Regions from separate parts of the Paenibacillus sp. FSL R7-0652 genome, predicted to be linked through region 1. Evidence: riboswitches for the same ligand, from Rfam matches in the RefSeq annotation. Region 1 holds a riboswitch; the other holds the start of a gene.
The links. Region 1 has a riboswitch for ZMP and ZTP ahead of MKY97_RS09685 (DJ-1/PfpI family protein). Riboswitches for the same ligand answer to the same signal wherever they lie in the genome.
Positions count from the first base shown of each region.

Region 2: it holds a riboswitch for ZMP and ZTP, as region 1 does, so the genes downstream of both, MKY97_RS26285 (TIGR01440 family protein) here and MKY97_RS09685 (DJ-1/PfpI family protein) in region 1, are expected to answer to the same signal.

Region 1 covers NZ_CP152001.1:2,111,501-2,115,926, reverse strand. Annotated here, with positions in the region: gene MKY97_RS09700 (FAD:protein FMN transferase) at 1-704, shown strand, start outside; gene MKY97_RS09695 (Type 1 glutamine amidotransferase-like domain-containing protein) at 753-1,415, opposite strand; gene MKY97_RS09690 (GNAT family N-acetyltransferase) at 1,516-1,995, opposite strand; gene MKY97_RS09685 (DJ-1/PfpI family protein) at 2,011-2,610, opposite strand; ZMP/ZTP riboswitch at 2,659-2,737, opposite strand; gene MKY97_RS09680 (serine hydrolase) at 2,822-3,844, opposite strand; gene MKY97_RS09675 (excinuclease ABC subunit UvrA) at 3,859-4,426, opposite strand, start outside.
Region 2 covers NZ_CP152001.1:6,013,050-6,017,475, reverse strand. Annotated here, with positions in the region: gene MKY97_RS26300 (L-threonylcarbamoyladenylate synthase) at 1-979, shown strand, start outside; gene MKY97_RS26295 (manganese efflux pump MntP family protein) at 1,218-1,778, shown strand; gene MKY97_RS26290 (low molecular weight protein arginine phosphatase) at 1,842-2,414, shown strand; ZMP/ZTP riboswitch at 2,512-2,593, shown strand; gene MKY97_RS26285 (TIGR01440 family protein) at 2,736-3,329, shown strand; gene glyA (serine hydroxymethyltransferase) at 3,548-4,426, shown strand, end outside.

The DNA.
Region 1 (4,426 bases):
ACAGCCTGAATGAAGATTCCTTTTTAAATATTGCCATAGGTCCCTTGATTAAATTATGGAGAATTGGTTTTCGCGAAGCACATGTGCCAGAGGATGCCGCGATCAAGAAGGTTCTGGAGCTGTTGAATCCTGAAAACATTCAGCTTGATGATGAGCAGCAAACCGTGCATTTATTAAAAAAAGGCATGGAGATCGACCTTGGAGCTATCGCTAAAGGTTATTTCGCGGATCAGGTTATGGCATTTTTCAAGAAAAATGGAGCTGATGCCGCAATGGTCGATATGGGCGGGAACGTACTCGTTCATGGCGATTCCCCTTCCGGGTCCAGTCACTGGAATGTTGGCATACAGAACCCCTTTTTGCCCAGAGGAAACGCAGCAGCACTCGTCAGCATCAGAGAACAATCTGTCGTAACCTCAGGCATATATGAGCGCGTTTTAGAAAAGAATGGACAACAGTACCATCATATATTCAGCAGTACAACGGGCTACCCCATCGAATGTAATGTCGCTTCATTAACCATTATTGCGGATAAATCGCTGGACTGCGACATCTATACGACAGAATTATTCGGGTTTGATGCGGCCTCCATTATTCATAAAGTAAATCAAATGAAGCATATTGAGGCTGCCGTCATCACGACCGATGGAAATCTGGCCTTCACCGACAATCTAAAGGGGAGAATCCATCCCTTATCAAGTTAAGATGATCAGAAAATTTTCAGGCGAACGCTTCGCTTTCTCAGGTTTTTTCTATCCTTTCCGTTTCTGAATCTTAGATTCGGAGATTACATATACAGGACCTAAAATATCTATTTTGCCGTCCTTTACACGAATAGCACTTTCCTGTTCTGCCGCATAAACATCCATCTCTTTAGATAGCGGAAACAGGTAACCTTCAACAAACGTATCGCAGCTGCGTCCAGCATGAGATTCATAGGCAAAATGATCAAAGCCCAACCCCTCATATATCGTAGTTGTTTCACCCTTAGGGGTATCGTCATTCGAAGATAACCATTTTGCAGCCATGTTTAATGAACCCGCGCTCGCACCAAGGATAACGGCCTTGCTGTTTTTAATCACATTGGATAGTTCATATTCCGCCAAAAACTCATGCTGCTGCACAGGATCTCCCCCACACAGAAAAATGACAGAGGCTTTCTGAATAAGCTGCTGAGCCTTTTCTTTTGGCATACGGTAATCAATGAAATGATATTCAACAAAATGGAGGTTTGCCTGAGTTAACCATGTCCATTCTGTAATATCCTCAAAGTTCACCTGCTCATCTTCATCATCAGACGGCTGAGCGCTAATCATCACAAGCGATTTCCTATCTGCAATATCCTCTTGCAATCGTTCGACCAGTTTCTCTGGAAAAAAATCATTAAACCAACTGAAATAGTAGTGAGTACTCAAACTGTATTACCTCCATATGTATAAATTTATGAACTTTTATTCTCTATCTAAAGATAGAACTTGAGGACATCATTTAAACGTAAATCAATATCGTTTACAGTTAGCTTAACGTTTTAGTGAAAGTGACTCTATGGTAATCCGTTCTAAAAAAATCCCTTTCGTAAGCTGTCAATTCAAATCCGATATTGTTATAAAATTGGATTGTATCTTCATTTCCAACATGACCTAGTGTGTAAAGAATAATTTCTTTCTCATTCATTTTTTTTATTGTTTCTAAAATCGTATTGATCAAAGCCACTCCAATACCTTGCCGCTGAACCCCCTTCTTTACCACTACACCCACGATCTCGTATAGACGTAACTGTTCATTATATAAATAACCTGCATGACCAATGGTTTCATTATTATCACCAATCGCTACGTAGTATCCTTCTGCATCGTTTTCTTCCCTCGGAACTAAAAACTTTGACCAACGTACAGGATATTGATCAATGATAAACGTAGGAAATTGTAGAGGATATTCACTCATTATTTTTTCTATGTTAATTTGGTCTTTATGTTCCAGCAGACGAATATGCACATGGATCCCCCCGTTTCAAGCCTTCTTCCAATCATATTCCATAAGATTTGCAGTTTTTACAGCTCTATCTTCGCCTAATAATTTTTCTATAACATACAGCGCAGCATCCATACCGGCAGATATGCCCGCGGATAATACAATTTTCCCATTATCGACATAGCGGGCCTCTTCCATGATTTCAGTAGAAGCAGGTACAATATGCCTTAATTCGTCCATAGCTAAGCGATTGGTTGTCACTTTTAAACCATCTAATAATTGGGCTTTTGCTAAAATCAAGGCTCCAGTACAGACAGACAAAATGACCTCTACATCATTTGATATCTCTCGAATCCAATTCGTAACCGTTTCATTATTCATTTCTTTTCTTGAACCCCAACCTCCAGGAATCACCAATATATCGGGATTAGGGCAATTATCAATAGTATACGCTGGATTGATGCTTAGACCTCCCAAGGTTTGGATCGGACCGTTATTTTCCGCGACAGTGTAAACATTGAAATCCTGCCCCCTGTTACTTCCTGAGATAAAGACTTCGTACGGTCCTGCAAAATCCAAAGGTTCAACCTGTTCAAAAATGAATATAGCTGCATTTCTTGCTCGTTTTATCTGTTCCATCGTCTTCATCTCCCATAAAATAAATAAAAGTATCCGGTCTAAGACCAGATACTTCGCCCAGGCGTACGGCATATGAAATATGTGCTTCCTCGTGGTTCTCCACGTTACGTCAGTTACACATACCAAATATTTACTTCATTATAATCTGAACATTTAGACGACTACAAGTATTTTCTGTACTGATCATATAACAGCTTTACACAAAGGATAATTATCTTGTAACGGATGGAATAATAAAGTCACGAATGATTGATCTTGGATTCTTCCAATTTCGTGCAGCAACCTTTGCCGTGATAACAACGACTATATCCAGTTCAGGAACACAACAAATGTATTGGCCTCCCGCACCTGCTGCAAAAAAAACCTTATGACCTCTTTCCTCGCTTATCCACCAATGATATCCGTACGTTCCGATTGACTCCGACCCACCACTTTTTTCACTGGTAGAATCTTTAACCCAAGAAGAAGAAATGATCTGTTTATTATCCCAAACTCCGTTATTCAGATATAAATATCCTAGCTTCGCCATATCCCGTGATAATAACTTTAAGTCACATGCTCCATATGGAATTCCCTTAGGGTCAGTGAGCCAAGTTCTCTTTCGAATACCAAGAGGAGAAAAAAGGTGTTTGTCAGCAAATTGTTCAACTTCTTGATTCGTTACTTTAGCTACTATGGCAGATAATAAATGTGAATCCGGACTTTTATACTGAAAGCTCCCCTTTAAGGCAGGGTTAACAGGTAGTCTTAAGATAAAATCGACCCAGTCATTACTGCGAATCAATCGATCTGTCATTCTTTCAACTAACCAACGATCGGTTTGCCAATAAAAACCTGAACACATTGTCAACAATTGCTCAATAGAGGTTTGTCCCGCTAAAGAAGTTCGATCAGAAATGTATTCAGTGAATATATCTCCTAATTTCTCATCAACACCAGATAGATATTTTTCATGAATTGCAATTCCAACTAATGTCGAAGTGAAACTTTTGGTCACAGACCTCATATCCATTAAGTCTTTCTCATTAAATCCATTAAAGTACCGTTCATTAACAATAAAACCATCTCTAATTACAAGCAAACTGTTTACATTACTAAAGTTCTCGAGAATGTAATTATTAGCTTTTGCAAGAATATCTTCATTCATTTCTTTCTCTTCTGGGGCGGAAGTCTGCCAATCATCCGTTGGCCAATAGCTTCGTGGTATTGATTTGTATTCTTTAGAATCTTGCATGATCTCTCCCTAATTCATAATTTTAGATATTTCGAGATTATCGATTCCTTATTATTCATTAGATCCCAGGGTGATCCTTGAGCAATTACATATCCCCCCTTGTCTCCACCTCCGGGTCCCAGTTCAATAATCCAATCACAGAATGACAGGAACTCTGGATCATGTTCTATAACGATGACCGTGTTCCCTTTTTGAGTTAAATCTTCTACTAATAACATTAATTTAGAAATATCTGAATAACCTAGGCCAGTAGTTGGTTCGTCAAGAACATAGAGCATATTTGATTTTCGAATATGACCCAGTTCTTTCGCCAGTTTTACTCTCTGAGCTTCACCGCCACTTAGAGAAGGAGTTGGCTGCCCTAACTTCAAATAGCCCATTCCTACACGCTCAAGAGTATGTAACATATGCACAATCGATCGATCATTTTTAAATATTTTTGCAGCATCCGTTATTGAAGAATTTAGAATATCGAATATATTGTTATCTTCATATTTCACTTCCAGAATTTCAGTTTTGTATCTTCTGCCATTGCATTCAGAACATTCGCGAGTAACCTCGCCTATTAATTGTACGGTTCCC
Region 2 (4,426 bases), 2.8 Mb from region 1:
CTTCCCGACCGAGACGGTCTACGGTCTCGGCGCAGATGCGCGGAGCACAGAAGCGGTGGAAGCGGTATTTGCCGCCAAGGGTCGGCCTTCCGACAACCCGCTGATTGTGCATATCGCGCATCGTGACCAGCTGCAGGAACTGGTCACTGAGGTTAACGAGACAGCGGAAGCATTGATCACGGCCTTCTGGCCGGGTCCACTTACGCTGGTGCTGCCGGTTAGGCCAGGGGCGGTGTCCCCGCGCGTCACCGCCGGGCTGGATACGGTGGCCGTGCGCATGCCCGACCACCCGGTGGCTTTGCCGCTCATCGCAGCGGCAGCATGCCCTGTGGCTGCGCCAAGCGCCAACCGTTCCGGGCGGCCCAGCCCGACCCTCGCTGCACATGTGCGGGAGGATCTGGACGGCCGCATCGGCGGCATTGTGGACGGCGGCCCCACCGGGGTGGGCGTCGAGTCCACCGTGGTGCAGGCCGGTGACGACGGTACCGTCACCATCCTGCGCCCTGGCGGCATCACGGCGGAGCAGCTGTCCGCCGTGGCCGCCCGTGTCGTCACGGACCCGGCGCTTCTCGCCGAGGGGTCCGGTGGCGACAGCACCAGCCCGGCGCCGCGCTCGCCGGGCATGAAGTACACGCACTACGCACCCGCAGGGGCGCTGTGCGTGGTTGAGGGGCCGCCCGAAGCGGTGGCGGCCTGGACCCGCGCCGCTCTCGCAGAGGCGGCGCAGCGCGGAGAGCGCACCGCGGTGCTGGCGTTCGCCGAGCACGCGGAGCAGTACCGCGCCGATGCCGTATTCTCGCTGGGCGACGCCAGCGAGCTGCAGGAAGCTGCGCGCAGGCTGTACGCCGCGCTGCGCAGCTGCGATGAGCAGGGCGCCACATATATTGTGGCGGAAGCCTGCTCGCGCGAAGGGATGGGAGCAGCCGTCATGAATCGGCTGCTCAAGGCAGCAGGCAACCAACTCATTCAAGTTGGCTGACCTGCCCACCTGAATGCTCCTGACCACCGGATCAGGAGACCCGACGCTCCGCAGACAGACGCCGCGTTTAACGTGACAACCGATTGCTTTTTCATACAGCGAGCAAGCCTTGACCTGCCTTTTCTCATCGGAATGCTGCATCAACACTTCTTCCTTCCAGTTTCACCGCATCCGTCATGTTTGAGTTCTTGTCCGCATATCGTGTACAAGAACCTTTATGCGACTTGGGGGAATGAGGATGTGGGATGTGTCTGCTCATGTGGGGCAGTTGGTAACCATTCTGATTATGGCCGTTGCGCTTGGGCTGGATGCGTTCTCGCTCGGTATCGGAATTGGCATGAAGGGCATACGGCTGCGGGACGTGTTGAAGATCAGTACGGTCACGGCGCTGTTCCATATCATCATGCCGCTTGCGGGCATGTATATGGGCAAGTATATGAGCTCCTTGCTGGGTGATATTACGAATTATGCGGCAGGCGGCCTGCTTGTGCTGCTGGGCGGTCATATGATTTTGAATGCGTTTCGCGAAGGGGAAACCAAGCTGGTGGATCACCGCTCTTTACTGGGTATTATTTTATTTTCACTCAGTGTCAGCGTAGATTCATTCTCCGTTGGCGTATCGCTGGGCATGTTCAGCAGCGATCTTGTTCTGACGATTCTGGCCTTCGGTTTCTGCGGCGGGTTGATGTCCATCTTGGGGCTGCTGCTGGGACGCCGGGTAAGTCAGAATCTGGGGGATTACGGTGAGGCAGTAGGCGGAGCCATCTTGCTTGCCTTTGGACTTTTGTTTATATTTTAAAATAAAACGTGCGAACGATACGATAGGCATATCACATCTTGATCTAATGGGGAGGCTAACACAATGAAACATATTTTATTTGTATGTACAGGCAATACGTGCCGCAGCCCCATGGCAGAAGGGCTTTTGCGAAAACTGGCATCCGAGCGCGGCATTGAGGTGCATGTTCGTTCTGCGGGTGTAGCCGCAGCGTCGGGAATGCCGATCTCGCGTCATGCCGAAGCGGTGTTGAAGGATCATAGTGCGGAGGGACCGTCCCATTCCACACAGCTCAGCGCAGAGCTGGTCGATTGGGCCGATCTGATTCTGACATTAACCCGGAGTCATAAGCAGCATGTGATGCAGGTGTTTCCGGATTCCATTCAGAAGACCTATACGTTGAAAGAGTATGTGGAGAATGATGAGCAGGTGCTGCAGGACCTGCAGGAATTGGACAGCCTGTACGCGACACTGGAGATGAAGCGTGCACTGGGGCAGGAGATTTTGGCATCCGAGCGGGAGCGCGCCATTGAGATCCGCCAACGTATACCGAGCTTTGATATCTCGGACCCGTTTGGCGGGAGTCGGGATGATTACAATATCGCTGCAGCAGAGATACGGACAGCTTTATCGCGGCTTCTGGATAAGCTTGAGTAAATTTCGGCAAAGATAGACAAGATATAGAAACAGAACATCAGATGTAAATTAACCGTTGATTTTAGAGTAGGGTTGATTTATGATGAAGGGGAAAACAGGGATCCGGTGTAACTGGCGACGAAGTGGGCACAACCACAATGGAGCACCGGAACAAACGGCCGGTCGCCTGGGCAAAAGAGCAATTCTGCGATACCCGCAGACTGCTCTTTTTTTCGTCTTTCGTCTGATTTTTCGCTATAATAGTACCTGAAATGCCATGAGCGTATGCAGAGGAGAAAGCAGCACGAGGCAGCAGGCATGATTTTATCGGGAGGCGATAGGATGACGATTGAATTGGATTCGGAACAACCTGGACTGCAGCAGCAGACCGCATCGATCCTGCGTGAACTGGCACTTGCCGGAAAGCTTGGAGCCGGACACATTGTTGTCATTGGCACAAGTACAAGCGAGGTTGCAGGTCGGCGTATTGGAACAAGCGGTGCAGTGGACGTAGCGCAGCAGCTGCTTGCGGGTATTCACGAGGTGCAGACGGAGTTTGGTTTCCATACCGTATTCCAATGCTGCGAACACCTGAACCGGGCGCTTGTGATGGAACGTGCGCTGCTTGAGCGTCTCGGACTGACAGAGGTTGGTGCAGTACCTGTACCAAAGGCTGGTGGTTCCATGGCATCGACTGCCTATCGATCACTGTCCGATCCGTGTCTGGCTGAGCATATTCAGGCTCATGCAGGTCTGGATATCGGGGAGACGATGATTGGCATGCATCTGCGTCATGTTGCGGTTCCTTTCCGTACATCGCTTCGCTATATTGGTGAGGCTCGTGTGACCGCAGCACTTACCCGTCCGAAGCTGATTGGCGGCGAACGGGCAGTATATCGTATGGAAGAGCAGCCTGATTCAACCTTTTGTGACTAACGTATAAAGCGAAATGATGTTTACACGTAAACGGAGAGTGCAGCACCAATCTGGAGAAGCAGCGCGTTCACGTTTATCACCGGATTTTCTCTTTGTCAAAAGGGGCTCAAAGAAATCTGGGGATAACAGTGATCGTAAGATGGTGATGCAATCGAAGTCAGGCGTGTAACCTGAAAGCTCGCTTTATAACTTCATTATAATCTAGGAGGAATTTAATCATGGAACAATTGCGCAAGAATGACCCTGCAGTATTGGAAGCGATGAATCTTGAACTGAAACGCCAACAGAACAACATTGAGCTGATCGCATCCGAGAACATCGTAAGTGAAGCGGTAATTGAAGCAATGGGCTCTGTATTGACTAACAAGTATGCTGAAGGTTACCCGGGCAAACGTTACTATGGCGGTTGTGAGCATGTTGATATCGTTGAAGATATCGCGCGTGATCGTGCCAAGGAACTGTTTGGTGCAGAACATGCGAACGTGCAGCCGCACTCCGGTGCACAAGCGAACATGGCTGTATATCTGGCAGCCTTGAAGCCTGGCGATACCGTTCTGGGGATGAACCTGGCGCATGGTGGTCACTTGACGCATGGTAGTCCGGTTAATGCTTCCGGTTTGCTGTACAATTTCGTTGCTTACGGCGTACAGGAAGATACATTCCTCATTGATTATGATGAAGTTCGCAAAGCAGCATTCAAACACCGCCCTCGTCTGATCGTAGCAGGCGCAAGTGCATATCCGCGTACGATTGATTTTGAAAAGCTGGCGTCCATTGCCAATGATGTTGGCGCGCTGTTCATGGTCGATATGGCGCATATCGCAGGACTTGTTGCAGCCGGACTGCATCCTAACCCGGTGCCGCATGCACACTTCGTAACGACGACAACACACAAAACGCTGCGCGGACCACGCGGTGGTATGATTCTATGCCGCAAATCCTGGGCAGCTGCCATTGATAAAGCTGTATTCCCGGGTTCCCAAGGCGGACCTTTGATGCATGTGATCGCTTCGAAAGCCGTAGCTTTTGGTGAAGCTCTGCAGCCTTCGTTCAAAACGTATGCGCAAAACGTAGTGAAAAACGCACAGGTGCTCGCT